4 regions of the uncultured Nisaea sp. genome follow, and region 1 is predicted to be linked to each of the others. Evidence: predicted binding sites of a transcription regulator. Region 1 holds the regulator's gene; each other region holds the start of a gene.
What was found. Region 1 encodes PhoB, which activates phosphate uptake and scavenging genes when phosphate is short. Its sites were predicted from a motif close to TNTCATAAAACTGTCA; they were not measured.
Positions count from the first base shown of each region.

Region 2: AAC126_RS18670 (diacylglycerol kinase family protein) is a predicted target of PhoB. The motif match lies at 2,189-2,204, and genes of this name have one in related genera.
Region 3: phnC (phosphonate ABC transporter ATP-binding protein) is a predicted target of PhoB. The motif match lies at 2,893-2,908, and genes of this name have one in related genera.
Region 4: AAC126_RS14525 (PhnD/SsuA/transferrin family substrate-binding protein) is a predicted target of PhoB. The motif match lies at 1,688-1,703, and genes of this name have one in related genera.

Region 1 covers NZ_CAXBDC010000055.1:7,159-11,559, reverse strand. Annotated here, with positions in the region: gene AAC126_RS13180 (adenosine kinase) at 18-1,010, shown strand; gene AAC126_RS13175 (AmpG family muropeptide MFS transporter) at 1,015-2,325, shown strand; gene phoB (phosphate regulon transcriptional regulator PhoB) at 2,336-3,043, opposite strand; gene phoU (phosphate signaling complex protein PhoU) at 3,072-3,785, opposite strand; gene pstB (phosphate ABC transporter ATP-binding protein PstB) at 3,809-4,401, opposite strand, start outside.
Region 2 covers NZ_CAXBDC010000109.1:4,500-8,900, reverse strand. Annotated here, with positions in the region: gene AAC126_RS18685 (lysophospholipid acyltransferase family protein) at 1-83, opposite strand, end outside; gene AAC126_RS18680 (glycosyltransferase family 1 protein) at 186-1,232, opposite strand; gene AAC126_RS18675 (UDP-2,3-diacylglucosamine diphosphatase) at 1,246-2,016, opposite strand; gene AAC126_RS18670 (diacylglycerol kinase family protein) at 2,246-3,226, shown strand; gene AAC126_RS18665 (YHS domain-containing (seleno)protein) at 3,223-3,708, opposite strand; gene AAC126_RS18660 (TldD/PmbA family protein) at 3,811-4,401, opposite strand, start outside.
Region 3 covers NZ_CAXBDC010000151.1:1,506-5,906, reverse strand. Annotated here, with positions in the region: gene phnE (phosphonate ABC transporter, permease protein PhnE) at 1-786, opposite strand, end outside; gene phnD (phosphonate ABC transporter substrate-binding protein) at 897-1,814, opposite strand; gene phnC (phosphonate ABC transporter ATP-binding protein) at 1,871-2,728, opposite strand; gene AAC126_RS20900 (PhnD/SsuA/transferrin family substrate-binding protein) at 2,938-3,858, opposite strand; gene AAC126_RS20895 (LysR family transcriptional regulator) at 3,979-4,401, opposite strand, start outside.
Region 4 covers NZ_CAXBDC010000065.1:5,745-10,145, forward strand. Annotated here, with positions in the region: gene serA (phosphoglycerate dehydrogenase) at 1-94, opposite strand, end outside; gene AAC126_RS14515 (PAS domain-containing protein) at 364-993, shown strand; gene AAC126_RS14520 (VOC family protein) at 990-1,637, opposite strand; gene AAC126_RS14525 (PhnD/SsuA/transferrin family substrate-binding protein) at 1,814-2,677, shown strand; gene AAC126_RS14530 (ATP-binding cassette domain-containing protein) at 2,758-3,513, shown strand; gene phnE (phosphonate ABC transporter, permease protein PhnE) at 3,503-4,321, shown strand.

The DNA.
Region 1 (4,401 bases):
CCGGGAGCCTGCTCCAGATGGTAGCCAAGTCCATTGATGTCACATGTATCGGTAATGCGATCGTCGACGTTTTTTCCCAAGCCACTGACGATTTCCTGGCCGAAAACGGCATCGAAAAAGGGGCAATGAACCTGATCGACGCGGAGCGCGCCGAGTTGCTCTACAGCAAGATGGGCCCCGGCATGGAAATGTCCGGAGGATCCGCCGGCAACACAGCGGCCGGGCTCGCCTCTCTCGGCAGCAAGGCCGGTTATATTGGCAAGGTGCAGGACGACGTTCTTGGCAAGGTCTTCCGGCATGACATCACGGCGGTTGGTGTGCGCTTCGAGACGGCGCCGACCCTGGATGGCCCGCCGACGGCCCGGTCCCTGATCATGGTGACGGCGGATGCCCAGCGCAGCATGAACACCTTTCTCGGCGCCTGCGTGCAGCTTGGCCCGGTGGATGTCGATCCGGACCTGATCGCGGACAGCCGCGTGGTCTATCTGGAAGGCTATCTGTTCGATCCGCCGGAAGCCAAGAAGGCCTTCATCAATGCAGCCAGGACCGCGCACGAGACCGGGGGCAAGGTATCGCTCACCCTCTCCGATCCGTTCTGTGTCGACCGCCATCGGGATGCCTTCCTCGAGCTGGTCGATCACCATGTCGATATCCTGTTCGCCAACGAGGAAGAGCTGAAGTCGCTCTACCAGACGAGCGATTTCGACGAAGCATTGCAGAAGGTGCGGGAAAACTGCGAGACGGCGGCGATCACCCGTGGCGCGCAGGGCTCCGTTGTTCTGCACAAATCGGAAGTCCATGTGATCGATGCCGAGCCGGTGGCCAAGGTCGTCGATACGACCGGCGCGGGCGATCTTTTCGCCGCCGGTTTCCTGCATGCCTATTGCCGTGACCTGGAGCCTGCCGACTGGGGCCGGGCCGGCGGTGTTGCCGCGGCGGAAATCATCTCGCATTACGGCGCCCGGCCGGAGGCCAATCTGAAAGAGCTTCTGGCGGCGCGGCTTGGCTGAGACCATGTCCAGCGTCAGGGGCTGGCTTGCGGAGACGGCGGCGCTGTATCTGAAGCGCCGCATTCTGATCGTTTTTCTGCTGGGCTTTTCCAGCGGTCTGCCCCTGCTGCTTTCCTTTTCGACCCTGAGCGCCTGGATGCGCGAGTCCGGGGTCGATCTGACGACCATCGGCCTGTTTGCCCTTGTCGGGACGCCCTACACGCTGAAATTCTTCTGGGCGCCCCTGATGGACAGTCTGAGGCTGCCGCTTCTCGGCCGTCTGTTCGGCAGACGGCGGAGCTGGCTGATCCTGACCCAGCTTGCCCTGATGCTGTCGATCATCCTGCTCGGTGGCACCGACCCGGTGAACAACCCTGGACTGATGGCGTTGATGGCCGTTGCCGTGACCTTCTTCTCGGCCAGCCAGGATATCGTGATCGACGCCTTTCGCATCGAATCCCTGCCGGAATCCGAGCAGGGCGCCGGTGCGGCGGCCTCGACCTTCGGCTATCGGATCGGGATGCTTATTGCCGGGGCGGGTGCGCTTTTCCTGGCGGACGCGATTGGCTGGTTCGTGGCTTATCTCGCCATGGCGAGCCTGATGTTGGTTGGCCTGGGCGCGGTTCTCGTGAGCCCGGAGCCGGATGCCAGCGCGGAAGCGGAAAAGCAGACACGGGAGAATGAGTCCGCCGCTGAATGGGCGCACCGGGCGATTTTCACCCCGTTCTCGGAGTTCCTGTTGCGGCGGGGCGCTCTGCTGGTCCTGGCCTTCATCCTTTTCTACAAGCTCGGGGATGCCTTCCTCGGCACGCTGACGAACCCGTTCTATATCGATCTCGGTTTCACCAAGACGGAGATCGCCCAGGTGACCAAGGTGTTCGGCCTTGTCGCTCTGCTGGTGGGGTTGTTTGCCGGCGGTGCCCTGGTGAAGCATATGGGGCTGCTGAAGGCGCTGCTGCTCTGCGGCGTGCTGCAGGCCCTGTCGAACCTGGTATTTGTCGGGCAGGCCGTGGCCGGGCACGATATCTGGATGCTGACGGTGACGATCGGGGTTGAGAACTTTACCGGCGGCATGGGAACGGCCGCCTTCGTCGCCTATCTTTCAAGCCTGACGAATGTCGCCTTCACAGCCACTCAATATGCCCTGCTGTCATCCTTCATGGCTTTCGGGCGCACCATCCTCAGCTCCGGCGGCGGATGGGTCACGGATCATATTGGCTGGATCGGGTTTTTCATCGCTTCGACGGCGATTGCGGTACCCGGCCTGATCCTGCTGCTGGTTCTGATGCGGATGTTTCCGCCGGAGCCCGTGTCCGGCGGAAAACCGATAAGCTGAGATATGGGGCTCAGGCCGGTGCGGTTGACCGGTCGAGAGCGTATCCGGCGGAACGGACCGTGCGGATCAGATCGGATTCCGCCTCGATATTGATGGCCTTGCGCAGACGGCGGATATGCACGTCGACGGTACGCGGCTCGACATAAATGTCGGGGCCCCAGACCCGGTCCAGCAGCTGCTCCCGGGAGAACACCCGGCCCGGATGCTCCAGAAAATAGCGCAGCAGCCGGAATTCGGTCGGGCCGAGATGAATTTCCCGGCTGTTCCGGCGCACCTTGTGGGAGGCCAGATCCATTTCGAGATCTTCGAATTCCAGGGTTTCGGCGTCGCTCGCCGGGCGCGTCCGGCGCAGCACGGCGCGGATCCGGGCGATCAGCTCGCTCGGGCTGAAGGGCTTGGTGATGTAATCGTCAGCACCCGCATTCAGGCCACGGATCCGGTCACCCTCGTCGCCGCGCGCTGTCAGCATGATTACCGGCACGGCTTTGGTTTCGGGTGTGCGGCGCAATCTGCGGCAGACCTCGACGCCGGAGAGAAGCGGTAACATCCAGTCCAGCAGGATCAGGTCGGGGCTTTTTTCCATGGCCAGCAGCATGGCTTCCTCGCCATCGCCGGCTTCCAGGACTTCGAATCCTTCCCGCTCAAGATTGTAGCGCAGCAGAGTGACGATGGGGGCTTCGTCCTCCACGATCAGGATTTTGGGGTGCATCATGTTCATAGGACACTAACTCTCGATATGAACGCTCTCATTCAGGCATCGTCACGACATAGCTGGCATCCTCGCCCTTGGGGCGGTCGGCCTGCATTTTCGTGCCTTTGATCTGGAAATGCACGGTCTCGGCGATGTTGGTCGCGTGATCGCCCATGCGTTCCAGATTCTTCGCGATGAACAGAAGATGAGTGGACGCGGAGATATTCCGCGGATCTTCCATCATGTAGGTCAGCAGTTCTCGGAACAGGCTGGTATAGAGCTCGTCGATATCCTCATCCCGGTGCCAGGCGGCAATTGCGAGATCAAGATTGTCGTCCGCGTAGGCATCCAGCACATCCTTGATCAGGGACTGGACCAGGCTGCCGATGCGCACGATGCCATTGGCCGGCGGGATCTCGGGCAGGCTGCTGAGAACAATGGCCCGTTTGCCGATATTCGCGGCGTAATCGCCGATGCGCTCAAGGTCGCTGACGATCTTCAGGCTGGCCACGACCGTGCGCAGATCGCCCCCGAGCGGCTGACGCAATGCCAGCAGCCGAAGGCTCATGGCCTCGATCTCGGTTTCCAGATGGTCGATCGGAGCGTCGGCTTCGCGGACCCGCTGGGCGAGCGCCTGGTCACGCCGGTGTACGGCTCGCACGGCGGCTTCACACTGGCTTTCGACAAGGCCGCCCATCTGGGCGATCTTGGCCTTGAGGGCCTCGAGATCCTCGTCGAAAGAGCTGACTATGTGGTCGTTTGCACCCATTAAACTATGATCCGTGAACGCGCTTAACCAAACCGGCCGGTGATGTATCCCTGCGTGCGGGAGTCGTTCGGGTTGGTGAAAATCTGCTCGGTATCGCCAACCTCGACCAGCTCTCCCAGGTGGAAGAAGGCGGTGCGCTGGGAAACCCGGGCTGCCTGCTGCATGGAGTGGGTCACGATGACGATGGTGTAGTTCTCGCGCAACTCATCAATCAGCTCTTCGATCTTCGCGGTGGCGATCGGATCGAGGGCCGAGCAGGGCTCGTCCATCAGGATCACTTCCGGATTGACCGCGATGGCGCGGGCAATGCAGAGGCGCTGCTGCTGGCCGCCGGAAAGGCCGGTGCCGGGCTCCAGCAGGCGATCCTTGACTTCACCGAACAGGCCCGCCTTGGTCAGGCTGGTCTCGACGATCTCGTCGACATCGGCCTTGCTCTGGGCCGTGCCGTGAATGCGCGGGCCGTAGGCGATATTGTCGTAGATCGACTTCGGGAACGGGTTCGGCTTCTGGAACACCATGCCGACGCGGGCACGGAGCTGTACCGGATCGAGCGAGGAGTCGTAGATATCGTCGTCGTCCAGCGTGATCTTGCCTTCGACGCGGCAGATGTCGATGA
Region 2 (4,401 bases), on a different contig from region 1:
CGCGCGAGGCCACGGATCAGGGTGGCCAGCAGGCGGCTTGCGACCTCCCGGCCGGTATCCGTGCGCAACAGACGTTTCAGCATGCTTTCCGTTCGAACTTCGGGACCTGACCGGTCACTTTTCGCGATTACGGGAATGCATACTAGGGCGCCGTTGCCGGGCCAAGTTCTTATTGGTGTAAAATGTCAGGCCGCTTTGACGGACCGTGTCCCGAGGTGGCCGAAAGCGGCACCGGAATCGAAAGGCGCGAGATTGGCGAAGAACTGCTCCGCGCAGGCCCGCCAGCTATAGCCGAGCGCATAGGCCCGGCAATCCTCGGCAGAGAGTTTCAACGCAGCCTTGGCCGCCGCGCCGAGATCTTCCGACAGCACGCCGACCTTGTCGGAGGCGATGACATCCAGCGGCCCCGGGACCGGGAACGCGGCCACCGGAGCGCCGGACGCAAGGGCTTCCAGCATCACCAGGCCGAATGTGTCGGTCCGGCTCGGGAAGACGAAGACATCGGCCGCCGCGTAATGCCGGGATAGCTCCTCGCCCTTCTTGGCGCCGACGAAGACAGTGTCCGGGAAGCGCTTTTTCAGCATGCTCATGTCCGGGCCGTCGCCGACCACGACCTTGCTGCCGGGCAGGTCCAGCTCAAGGAAAGCGGGGAGGTTCTTCTCCACCGCCACCCGGCCGACAAACATGAAAACCGGCCTCGGCACGTCGATGACGTCCTTGGCCTGGGGCCGGAACAGCTCGGTATCGACGCCCCGGCTCCAGTCCTTGATATTGTCGAAGCCGCGCGCCTCGAGATCGGCGCGGATGGATTTGGTGGCCACCATGACGCCGGCGGACTTGCCGTGGAAATGGCGCATGACCTTGTAGGTCCAGGACACCGGCACGCCGAGGCGCGGCTCGACATATTCCGGGAAGCGCGTGTGATAGGCCGTGGTGAAGGGCAGCTTGTTGCGCACGCAATAGCGCCGCGCCGTCATGCCCAGCGGCCCCTCGGTGGCGATATGGATGGCATCCGGCCGGGCCGCCTCGATCATCGCCGGGACCCGGAAGAAGGGCCAGCAGGCCAGCCGGATTTCCGGGTAGGTCGGGCAGGGGATGGTGGTGAACTGGTCCGGCGTGATGGTTTCGACCTCGTGGCCCATCGCCTTGAGCTCGCCGATCACCGTGTTCAGGGTGCGGACAACGCCGTTGACCTGAGGGAACCAGGCGTCGGAAACGAGGAGAATTTTCATGGGGCTTACCGCCTCAGGCGAAGGTGAGATGCCGCACCTCGGCCCAGTTGAGGATTTCCATCCGTCCGTCCGGATGCTCGACCAGCGCCGTGCAGCTTTCCACCCAGTCGCCGTCGTTGCAGTACATGACATCGCCGATCTGCTTCATCTCGGCCTTGTGGATGTGGCCGCAGATAATGCCGTCGACACCGCGCTTGGAAGCCTCGTCGGCCAGCGCATGTTCGAAATTGCCGATGAACTCGACCGCGCGCTTCGCCTTGTTCTTCAGATAGGCGGAGAGCGACCAGTAGGGATAGCCGAGGAAGCGGCGGATCTGGTTGAAATGGGTGTTGAGCGTGAGGGCGAGGTTGTAGGCACTGTCGCCCACCAGCGCGAGCCACTTGTTGTACTTCACCACCACGTCGTACTGGTCGCCGTGCAGGATCAGGAAGCGGCGGCCGTCGCGTGTGACATGGATATGCTCGTCACGGACCTCGATCTGGCCGAAATTTTCCCCCAGGAAGCCACGGAACATCTCGTCGTGATTGCCGGGCAGGAACATCACCTTCGTGCCCTTGCGCGCCTTGCGCAGCAGCTTTTGCAGCACGTCGTTATGGCTCTGCTTCCAGGACCAGGAGCGCTTCATGCGCCAGATATCGATGATATCGCCGACCAGGTAGAGATAATCGGATTCCGTATGCTTCAGAAAATCGAGCAAATACTCGGCCTGACATCCCTTAGTCCCAAGGTGAATGTCGGAAATCCAGATTGCCCGGTAACGGTCGATACCCTTCTGGCTGTTCATTTGCCGTCATCCCGTTTCTGAAAACTTGCCGGACCTTGAATGAAAACCGCTTAGGGCCAATCTCTGTTGTGGCGTCTATTATGAATCGCCCCATATTTTGTAAAATGAACTTTGTATGACTTCATGAATCTGTAACAAGAAAACGATTTATATTTGTCGAGCACAGCGGCCGCTTAATAAAACTGTCATCTGTGAGGCCGCAAAAAAAATCCACAAGCGGGAGTTTCACTTGGATCAGATCACCGGCGATTCGGCCCGGGTGAAAGCAAGCGATCCGCTGGTTTCCGATGCCGGAAATGGCCGGAACCATGTGGTTGTGATTTACAATCCAAAAGCGGGGCAGCGGCGCTATCCGCTTTTCTCATCCGTTATCGAGCGGCTGAAGGCGCAGGGCGTCGCGGTCACGATTCTGGAGACCGGGGCGCGGGGGGATGCGGAAGCCTTTGCCCGGCAGGCCCGGCAGCACAGTCTGATGAAAGCGGACAACGCGCCGGATGCGGTGGTGGCGGCCGGCGGGGACGGAACCATCAACGAGGTGGTGAACGGCATGAGCGGCGGGGATTTGCCGCTGGCCATCCTGCCGCTCGGAACGGCGAATGTGCTGGCCGCCGAGATCGGCCTGAAAGTGAAACCCGAGGCGATCGCCGACACGATCTGGCGCGGTCCGGTCATCGATGCGCATGTCGGCGATGTGAACGGCCATCGTTTCACGCTGATGGCCGGGGTCGGTCTTGATGCGGATGTGGTTGCCAATGTGAACACGCGGGTGAAGGCCCGGCTCGGCAAGGGCGCCTATGTGCTGACCACCCTGTCGGAGCTGGCATCCTACAAACCGCATTATTACCGGGTGGCAATCAACGGCCGCACCTACAAGGCGGCTTCGGTCGTGGTCGCCAAGGCGCATTATTATGGCGGCACTTTTGTCTGCGCGCCGCAGGCACGGCTGGATGCGGACATCCTGCATGTCTGCCTGTTCGAGCGGGCCGGGCGCTGGAATGCGGTACGCTATGCCGCGAACATGATGATGGGCCGCCTGTCATCATCGGCCGGCTACCGGATCATCCAGACCCGTTCCGTGTCGATCTGGGCCGAGGAGGGCGCCTATAGCGGCGACCCGGTACAGGCGGACGGAGATATCGTGACCAACCTGCCCGCCAGTATTTCCCTGCCGTCGCAACCGCTCAAACTGGTAGTGCCGAGGGGCGTTTAGCGCCCGCCGAGTTTCACCCAGTTCTCTTCCGCCTGGCGGATATAGCCGGTGGGGTTCCGGTGCCAGAGTTCCTGCACCCGTTCGTTCCGGCTCAGATAGAGCCGGCCGTCTATGATGTCGAAAACCATCGGGTCGGCGCCATAGAGCTTGCCCTTGGACAGGGCGAATGTGCTGTAACCGCCGAATTGCGGCAGATAGCGTTTAGGGTCCTGCAGGAACTGGGCGCGATTGTCGGCATTCGCGAAGAGGAACCGCACACCGTCGAACTCGACGGAATGCGCCTCGTCTCCGTGGACGGCGGCATAGTCGGTGAAATAGGCGACCGGATCGTATCCGCCGATGGCGAGGCCCTGATGGGTGCTGAAAGATGGATCGGTCGTGTTCAGTTCGGTCGCGTCTGTTGGGTCGCGGGATACGGCAGCAGCCAGTCCAACCGCGACAAGCACAAGGAACAGGCGCGATAAGCCACGTTTGCAGCTCATCTTCGGACTCCATAAGAATTTCTCGATTGTGCCTCATTTGGGGAGGCGCAACCGGGATTGCCACTTTTTCGAGTCACGAATTAGTGAAAGAAATCGAAAGGCCTATGCGTTCGACCCGGCAAGGGTCAGGCCATCGACGCGAATGGTCGGCGCGTCCGTGCCATATTTGAACGTCAGATCGTTCGCCGGGGTCATGTTCCGGAAGATTTCCGTGAGGTGTCCCGCCACGGTGATTTCGGAGACCGGATAGGCAAGTTCGCCATTCTCGATCCAGTACCCGCCCGCGCCCCGGCTGTAGTCGCCGGTCACGGTGCTGACGCTGGAGCCCATCATGTCGGTGATGTAGAGGCCGGTGCCAACCGATTTGATCAGATCCTCCGGGCTCATCTCGCCCGGCTCCAGGTAAAGGTTCGTGCCGGACGGGCTCGGCGGTCCGCCAACGCCGCGAGAGGCGTGCCCGTTGCTTTCCAGCCCGAGCTGCCGGGCCGTCGACAGATCGAGGATCCAGGAGGCAAGCCTGCCATCCTCGACAATCATCTGCTTTTCGGTCGGCAGGCCCTCGGCGTCGAACGGACGGGAACGGAAGCCGCGATCGCGTAGCGGGTCGTCGACGATGCGGATGCTGTCGGCGAAGACCTGCTCTCCCATCTTGTCTTTCAGGAAGCTCGTGCCCCGGGCGATCGACACACCATT
Region 3 (4,401 bases), on a different contig from region 1:
GTCGATGGCGACGATCGACAGGAACAGCATGAGGAACAGAGCGGCCGTCTCCGACCCGGCGCCCCAGCCGATGGCCCGGGAAAGCTCGGTGCCGATACCGCCCGCGCCGACAAAGCCGAGGATGGCGGAGGCGCGCACATTGATCTCGAAGCGCAGCAGGAAATAGCTGCTGTAGTTCGGCAGCACCTGCGGGATCACGCCGAAGCGGACCCGCTGCAGCCAGTTGCCGCCGACGGCCTTAAGGCCCTCAAGCGGCTTCACATCGATATTCTCGTTCACTTCGGAGAACAGCTTGCCGAGCGCACCGGAGGTATGGAAGGCGACCGCGATGGCGGCCGGAACCGGGCTGGCGCCGAGCACGAAAATCAGGAACAGCGCGATGATCAGCTCCGGGAAGGCGCGCATGATGTCCATGATGCGGCGCACGACCGGAATGGCCAGCGGATGGACTTCCAGATTGCGGCTGGAAAGCAGCGACAGGATCATGGCGAAGAAAGCACCGATCAGCGTGGCCACGGCGGCAATGTTCAGGGTCTCGATCAGGGCCGGGAGGAATTTCGGGAACAGGGCCCAGAAGGCCCATCCCTGATCCCAGGCCTGCATGACGATCTGCGCCGGATAGTCGAAGAACTTGGACAGCCCCTGCAGGAAACCACCGGAATTGAGGGCCGATGCCTCGCTGTAACCGGAGAGCACGACGGCGAGCAGCAGCGCGAGGGAAAGCCCGGTATAGAGCCGTCGGCGCCCTTCGAGCGCGAGCACTTCCTGGCGCATCACTTCGACCATGGGGAATGTCCTGCCATTGGGAATTGGAAGATCCCGAACCCGGGGTCCGGAACGTGGCCGGGACCGCACTCTGGCGGTCCCGGCCCGTGTTCAGTCCGTAAGGCCGTGCCTTACTTCATCTTGCGCTTGCGCGCTTCGATGATGACTTCGTAGGTCTCGTGCGAAACCGGGGCCATGCCCTTGATTTCACCGGCCATGAAGCTGTAGGCGCATTCCGGATCAAGGGAAGCGAGACCGGCGATCAGGCCCGTCACCTTCAGCTTGACGTCGGCCGGCAGATCCTTGCGGAGCACGACCGGGCCTTCCGGGATGACCTTGGACTTCCAGATCTGCACGAGCTGGGTCATGTCGACGAGACCGGCATCGGCGGCCTTGCGCAGGGCGCCGCTGTTGTAGCCTTCTTCCCAGGCACCCAGGCCGTCGGCCCAGGTCACCCCGGCGTCGATATCGCCGTTGGCAACGGCAACGATGGTCTGCTCGTGGCCACCGGTGAAGACGACTTCACCGAAATACTTGCCGCTTTCCATCGGGAAACCGGCAGCCGGGATTTCGATGGACGGGATGAGATAGCCGGAGGTCGAGTTCGGATCGCCGAAACCGAACTTCTTGCCCTTCATGTCGTCGAGGGACTTGATGCCGCTGTCAACGCGGGCAAAGCCGATGGAGTGGTAGCCCATGGAACCGTCGGCATTGATCTTCACCAGAACCGGCTCAACAGCTTCCGGATCGGTGATGTAGGTCTTGGCATAACCGGAAGCACCGAGCCAGGCCATGTCGAGGTTACGGCCGATCAGGCCTTCGATGACGCCGTTATAGTCGGCCGGTGCGAAGATCTTCGTCGGCACGCCGAGCAGTGCTTCAACCTTGGTCCGGACACACTCGTTGGAGCGCATACGGTCGGACTGGTTTTCACCGCCGAGGACGCCGATACGGAATTCGGAAATCTTGTCTTCGGCATGGACATTGGCGGCGCCGAACGCCGTCATGGCGACGGCCGCGGCCACCGCGAAATTGCGAACGAACTTCATCCCTAACTACTCCCTAGGTTGGAATTGCTTCCACGGAACATCGGCGGTAGCCGCATTCAGGCCGTGGCCGCATTCGCCTCAGCAACCCCGGCCCCCTGGCCCGGCACTGAGGGATTGGATCTGGCCCGCGCGGAAGCGCCGGCCGAAATGCTGGTCGAGGTCACTGCCTCGTTCAGGGCTTCCTCGGCGCCGTAAATCTCGCGCGCCGCTTCCGGGGTCAGCTCGTCGGCCGCGCCGTCGAACACCACCTTGCCCTGGCTCATGCCGATGACCCGGTCGCAATAGCTGCGCGCGGTATCGAGCGTGTGCAGGTTGCACATCACGGTGATGCCGTCCCGATCATGGATTTCCCGAAGCGAGCCCATGACGACCTCGGCGCTCAACGGATCGAGCGAGGCGATCGGCTCGTCGGCAAGGATGATTTTCGGCTGCTGCATCAGACCGCGGGCGATGGCCACGCGCTGCTGCTGTCCGCCGGACATGGTCTCCACCCGCTGCAGGGCCCGCTCGGCCAGGCCGAGGCGGTCGAGCGCGGCCAGCGCATCGTCGATATCGCGCTGGGAGAAGATCTTGAACATGGAGCGCAGCGTGCCCTGCTGGTTCAGCCGGCCGAGCATCACGTTGGTGACGACATCAAGGCGCGGGACCAGGTTGAACTGCTGGAAGATCATCGCGCAGTCCTTCTGCCAGCGCCGCTTGGCATTGCCTTTCAGACTGAGCACGTCGGTGCCATCGACCAGGATCTGGCCGGAGCTGGCATTCGTGAGGCGGTTGAACAGCCGCAGGAAAGTCGATTTCCCGGCACCGGAGCGGCCGATAACACCGATCATCTGCGGCTTTTCCACCGTGAAGGTCACGGAATCGACCGCGACCATGTTGCCGAAAGCCTTGGTAACGTTTTTGAACTCGATCATGCCCCACCTCTGAGTCTCGCGCCGTGCGGGGCTGCGAGCAGCCCGCCTGAACCGGTCACAAGGGTGACCGGCAACTCGGACAACACGGCTGGAGAAATCACACCGCGCGAGATCCGACTGGAGCGTTGGTATCAACCGTGCGGGTCGTTCTCGTGACGCTTTTGCTTCAGTTTCATGAAGCCGTCGGATGCCTGCGCCTGAGGGCGGGCTTAGTTACTGGCAACAGACAGGGAAATGCGCTTGTGATCGGCGGCGATAAAGATCTCGTAATCGGCATGCGAGACCGGGAACACACCAGTGACCGGCAGGCCGAGGGCCGCCGCGAGACAGTCCGGCGCGGTCTTGCCGAGGGCGGCGATCCGGTCCGTGACGGTTTTCTTGATGCTCTCGGAGAGCCCCGTGCGCAGAACCACCGGACCGTTCGGCATCACGGGTGAGTGCCAGAACTCGGAGAAGCGCGCATCGGAAGTAAGCTGAAAACGCCCGAGCGGCCCGGAATCCACCACCGCACCGGATGCGGTTTCCGACCGCCAGGAAACAGCGGCATCCACCGCCCCGCTTTCCAGCGCCGTGAATGTCGCATGATAGCCGCCACCGAACTGCACCGTCTTCAGGTCCCGTTCGGTATTCAGCCCGGCCCGTTCCAGGGCGACGGACGGTATGAAATAGCCCGGCATGGAGCGCCGGTCGGCAAAGCCGATGCTTTTGCCTTTCAGCGTGTCGAGCGCGTCGATCTCCGCATCCGGACGGGAGAATGCAACAGCGCGATATCCCATGGACCCGCCACGTCCAAGCGTGGCCAGCACAGGCTGCACCGCGCCGGGATTAGCGCGCCAGAGAGCGCTATAGGCCCGGGTTGAAAGCGCGGCGACATCCACCGCGCCTATACTCAAGGCGTGGCGCAATTCCTCTCCGGAAGGCAGGGCCAGGATCTGCACCGGCGCCGCAAGACCGTCCGCCAGGTCATGTGCGAAGCACTTCTGGGCCGCGAAGTCATCGGAGACCGCCTTGCCGCCGATCACACCAATCCGGAGAACATCGGCTCCGGCAGCCGGGGCCGTAAACAGAAGTCCGGCGAAAGCAGCAATGCTGGCCGCCGCGATCGCTGCACGCGCAAATGCCTGTCGCATCGTTCCATCCGTTCGTTCAGAAGCCGCCGCACCCGACACGGGATGCGGAGTCCAGCCTGCATTCCGGGGAACCTTAGCGGAAGAGCTTGACCGTTTGATGACGGTCCGGGAATCGGTGCGTTAAACCGCGTTCCAGTCTTCCGTGGCCGCGATTTCCGCTTCGATGAAACCGATGAAGGAGCGGACCTTTCGCGACAGGTGGCGGTTGGCGAGATAGAGCAGGGAAATCGGCAAGCTGCGATCCTCGAACGGCTCCAGAAGCGCCTCCAGATGTCCGCAGCGCAAGTCATTGGCGACGACAAAGCTCGGCACGATCCCGATACCCTCGCCCGACAAAAGCAGCCTTCTGACAGCGGAGGCACTGTTCACCCGGACCCGCGGCCGGATATTCATTGTCAGGCTTTCCCCGCCATCCCGGAACGACCATTGCACAGGCCCGCGCCGGTTGGTGTCGAAAATGCATCTGTGCGCCGGAAGCTCGTCCGGATGCGCTGGACGGCCCGCCTGATCCAGATATGACGGCGCCGCGCAGGTAATCAGGCG
Region 4 (4,401 bases), on a different contig from region 1:
TCTCAAGCTGTCGTATCGCGGTCTCGGAAATCCCCTCAAGCAACAGGAACTTGATTTTGTCTTTTGGCAGGGACGGATTCTGGATCTTGCTCATTCTGGAACGGGTCCGGATGGGTTTCAGATGCCTCTCGCGTGCTGGCGCGCTGATGGCGCGGCCTTATTACGAAGGCGGCCGTAGAGATATAGGGAGCCCGATCGAATCGCAAGGCACCGCCTTAATCCATGCCGAATCACGCCTCAAAAAGAACATCGATTGAGCACTTGTTTACTATTTAGAAAGCCTTCGAACCGAGAGTAGCCGGACTGCGAGTGTCTAATGCTGTCGGGGGACGGTGCCGGGCTACGCAAAAGGGAGGGTGATATATGTCGCGCTGGATTTCGCGCAAACCCGACTATCACGCAGATATCACAGTTGCGATTCCGCATTTCGTGACGCGCAGCTGCACACTTCTCGCAACGGGATACGCCAAACTCCTGCAAGACAGCGGAAACACGATCCCGACCAAGAACGGACTGGATATTTCCAGCTTCGCACCAATCATGACCGATCTTGCCATCGCGGCCATAACGCTCGATTCCGCCTGTGTTTTTCGCATTGCCGGAGAAGGAATACGGCAACGGTTCGCTCATAAACTGGTCGGTACGGACTATTACAATCTTGTCGATCCGGCGCGCCGCAGCAGTGCCATAGAGGCGATGGACATGATTGTCAGAACGCCCTGTGCGTTTCGCGTGGAATTGCTCCAGCAGTACGAGAATGGCGAGGAGCGCCGCGCTGAAGCCTGTGTCTTTCCCCTCCGGTCCGACGAGCCGAATATTGACGGTTTCGCATTGTTCGCCAATAGCGAGATCGATCCTCCCCGGAGCCCGGCGGCCATGCATCCCATTCTAAGCGAATTCCAGGTTGTCCGCCGCGATCTGATCGATATCGGGTTCGGGCTCGACGAAGGGTTCACGGATCTGGTGCCCAGGCACCACGCGTCCCTGCTCTAGTCAATCAGCACCGACCCTCCGTCCGCCCTGGTAATTTCAGCGGCTATCCCTGCCTCGCCTGCCTCTATCCGGACCATCCCCCGGACACCAAGCGCGGACAGCCATCCATCCAGCCGGGCCGGCTCGGGATGACGCAAGATTAGCTGTGTGATCGAAAGGCCGAGATCCGGCATCCGGGTTGCCGGATGCGACCCCTCCGGCCATTGGATGAAGACCGGCAGGGTTCCGCCCTCCGGCAGATCGCCATCGTCACGGACCGCAATCCGCCAGGTCAGGTCGCCCCGGCTGACCTGGACCGGCACGCCCAGATCAAGGCCAAGCCCCCGGGCCGTGGTCAGCACGGCATCAAGATCATCCGTCGCGACGATCCAGGAAAGCGGCTTCGGGGCTGCTTTCGTCGCCGCCTGTACAGCCGGATCGTCCATCCGGTACCAGCGAACCCGCTCCGGAGCGGCCTGTTCCGGGTCAATCGCGATGATCTCAAGGAAATTATCCGCCCCGGTCCGGGTCAACCTGTTGTGCGTGCCCATTTTCGGGTGCGCACCACCAATCGTCATATCCGCGCCGAGCCGCTCCCTGGCCCAATCCGCCCCCGTTTCAAGGTCCGTGGCGACAATGGCAAGATGATCAAAAACAAGCTTCATGAAGGTCCCTCCGGCGGAAGGCGCTGCCAGATATGGCGGCTGACAGGCCATGACATGAAAACGTCATCGAACCGACGTCAAGACGACACGGACCCAACATCACAGGGATACACGCCGCCGCTAGGCTCGAACGTTCTGACAAACGGGCAGTGACCCGACATTTGGAGGCGTTTCCGATGCTGCGCAAGTTCTTTGCGGCCGCTCTCATGGCCATTTCCCTTCCGGCCCTCGCCCAGGCGGCAGAGCCGATCCGTTTCGCCGTCACCGACATCGAGGGCCTGGAAGCCCTGCAGCAGGAGTTCGGACAGTTCGAAGCGGCGATCGAGAAAAGCACCGGCCTGGAGCTTGAGCTCTTCCCGGTCGGCAGCCGGACCGCCGCCGTCGAGGCGATGAATGCCGGCCAGGCCGACTTCGTGCTGACCGGGCCTGCCGAATATGTCGTGCTGAAGGAGCTGACCAAGCCGGAGATCGTTGTCGCCTGGCAGCGTCCCGATTATTTCGCCCAGATCGTCACGCTGGCGACCGGCCCCGTGAAACAGGTCAGCGACCTGAAGGGCAAGGTGATTTCCTTCGGTTCCGTCGGATCGACCTCCCAGCATCTCGGCCCGGCACAGGCGCTGGCCGATCTCGGTCTCGATTACGGCCGGGACTATGAGCCGAAAATCATCTCCCGCAACATCGCCGTCGAGGCCTTGATCCGTGGCGACATCAGCGCCATCGGGATGAATTTCGGCCCTCTGCAGAAAGCCCGGGAAGCCTATCCGGATGTCGCCTTCACCGTGATCGCACGCGGCCGCGACCTGCCGAACGACATCCTCGTCGCCCGCAACGGCCTCGACAAGAGCATCGTGGCGAAAGTCCGCAAGGCCTTCGAAGAGGACGGACAGGCCTTGCTGGCCGCCGTGCTTAAAGGGGATGACAACCAGAAATACCGTGGCGGCTTCTTCCTCTCGTCGGTCGATGACACCGACTACGATTATGTCCGCTCCATGTACAAAACCATCGGCGTCGAGCGCTTCACCAGCTTCGTCGGCGACTGACCGGAGCAGCCGCTGCACGGGCCCCGGGAGCATCTGTCTCCGGCGCCCGTGCGCGGCGCCCCCGTCAACGGCATCAGTGCATGAGCTCATCCATCATCGAGGTTCGCCGGGCACAGAAAAGCTTCGCGCCCGGGCTGCCGATCCTGAACGGCGTCAGCCTTGAGGTCCGGCAGGGCGAGCGTGTCGCCCTGATCGGCGCGAACGGCGCCGGCAAATCCACCCTGTTGCGGTGCCTCGCCGGCCTCATCCCGCTTAGCGGCGGCGATGTCGAGATCCTGGGCGAGACATTTTCCGGCAACCCCAGCCTGCGCCAGCGGAAGGCCCTGCGCCGACAGCTCGGCTTTGTCTTCCAGTTCCATGGCCTGGTGCGCCGTACCAGTGCGCTGTCGAATGTGGTGAATGGCTATCTCGGCCAGGGCCACGGCATCCGGGCCTGGCACCAGATGCTTGCCCCCCGCGTCCTCCGCGAAGACGCCCGGGCCGCGCTGGATGCCGTTGGTCTCGGGGAGAAATGGAATGCCCGCGCGGACACGCTTTCCGGCGGTCAGTCCCAGCGCGTCGCCATCGCCCGCGCCATTGTGCACAAGCCCGCCCTGATCATCGCGGACGAGCCGGCGGCCAGCCTCGACCCCGCCGCCGGGAACGACATCATGACGCTGTTCCACCGGCTTGCCGGAGCACGGGGCTGCACTCTTCTCTTCACCACCCATGACATGAACCACGCCCTTTCCTACGCGGACCGGGTCATCGCGCTGAAAGCCGGCACGATCATGCTGAATGCGGCCAGCGCAGACCTGGCACCCGCGGATCTGGAGCCCGTCTTCCATGGCAACTGATATCCGCACCGAATATCCGGAGCGCCCCGTCATGCCGCGCATTGCCCGGCTCGACCCATTGCGCTTCGCCCTCATGGTTGCACTGGGCGCGCTTCTGGTTGCCTCCATCGGCGAAGTCACGCCATCGCCGGAGCGGATGGCCGGGGCCCTGCCCCGCATGGGCTCCCTGCTTGGCCGGATGCTGCCGCCGGCGACCGATCCGGCCTTTCTCGGCCGCATGGCATTACGGCTGCTGGAGACCGTTCAGATCGCCCTTGCCGGAACGTTTTTCGGCATTCTTGTCAGCTTTCCCCTGGCCTGGTGCGGCGCCATGGGCCTGACCCCGCTTGGCCCCTTCCGCTGGATCGCCCGGATGCTGGTGTCCCTGTTCCGCACGGTGCCGGATCTGGTCTGGGCGCTGTTCTTCGTCTCCGCCGTCGGTCTCGGCGCCGTTGCCGGGACATTGACCATCATCGTCGACACCGCCGGTTTCTGCGGCCGCTTCTTCGCCGAGGCCATGGAGGATTCCGACCGGCAATCCCGCGAGGCCCTCGACGCCGCCGGCGCCCGCAAAATCGACATCCTGTTCGCCGCCGTGGTGCCGGACTGCATGCCGTCCTTCATCAATACCAGCCTGTTCAGCCTGGAACTTGCGGTGCGGTCATCGGTGGTACTCGGGATCGTCGGGGCCGGCGGCATCGGCCAGGAACTGAAAAGCGCCTTCGAGCTATTCCAGTACCCGAAAGCCGCCACCATCATCCTGGCTATTTTCGTGATCGTTCTGGGAATGGAGCAATTGACTGACTGGCTGAGGCGCCGTCTCGGGTGACGCGCCAAACGTGGCTGTCAGCCACATTCGTGCCGCTTGCAATATTCCTTATATCCAACATGGCAATTTGAACTTTCCGC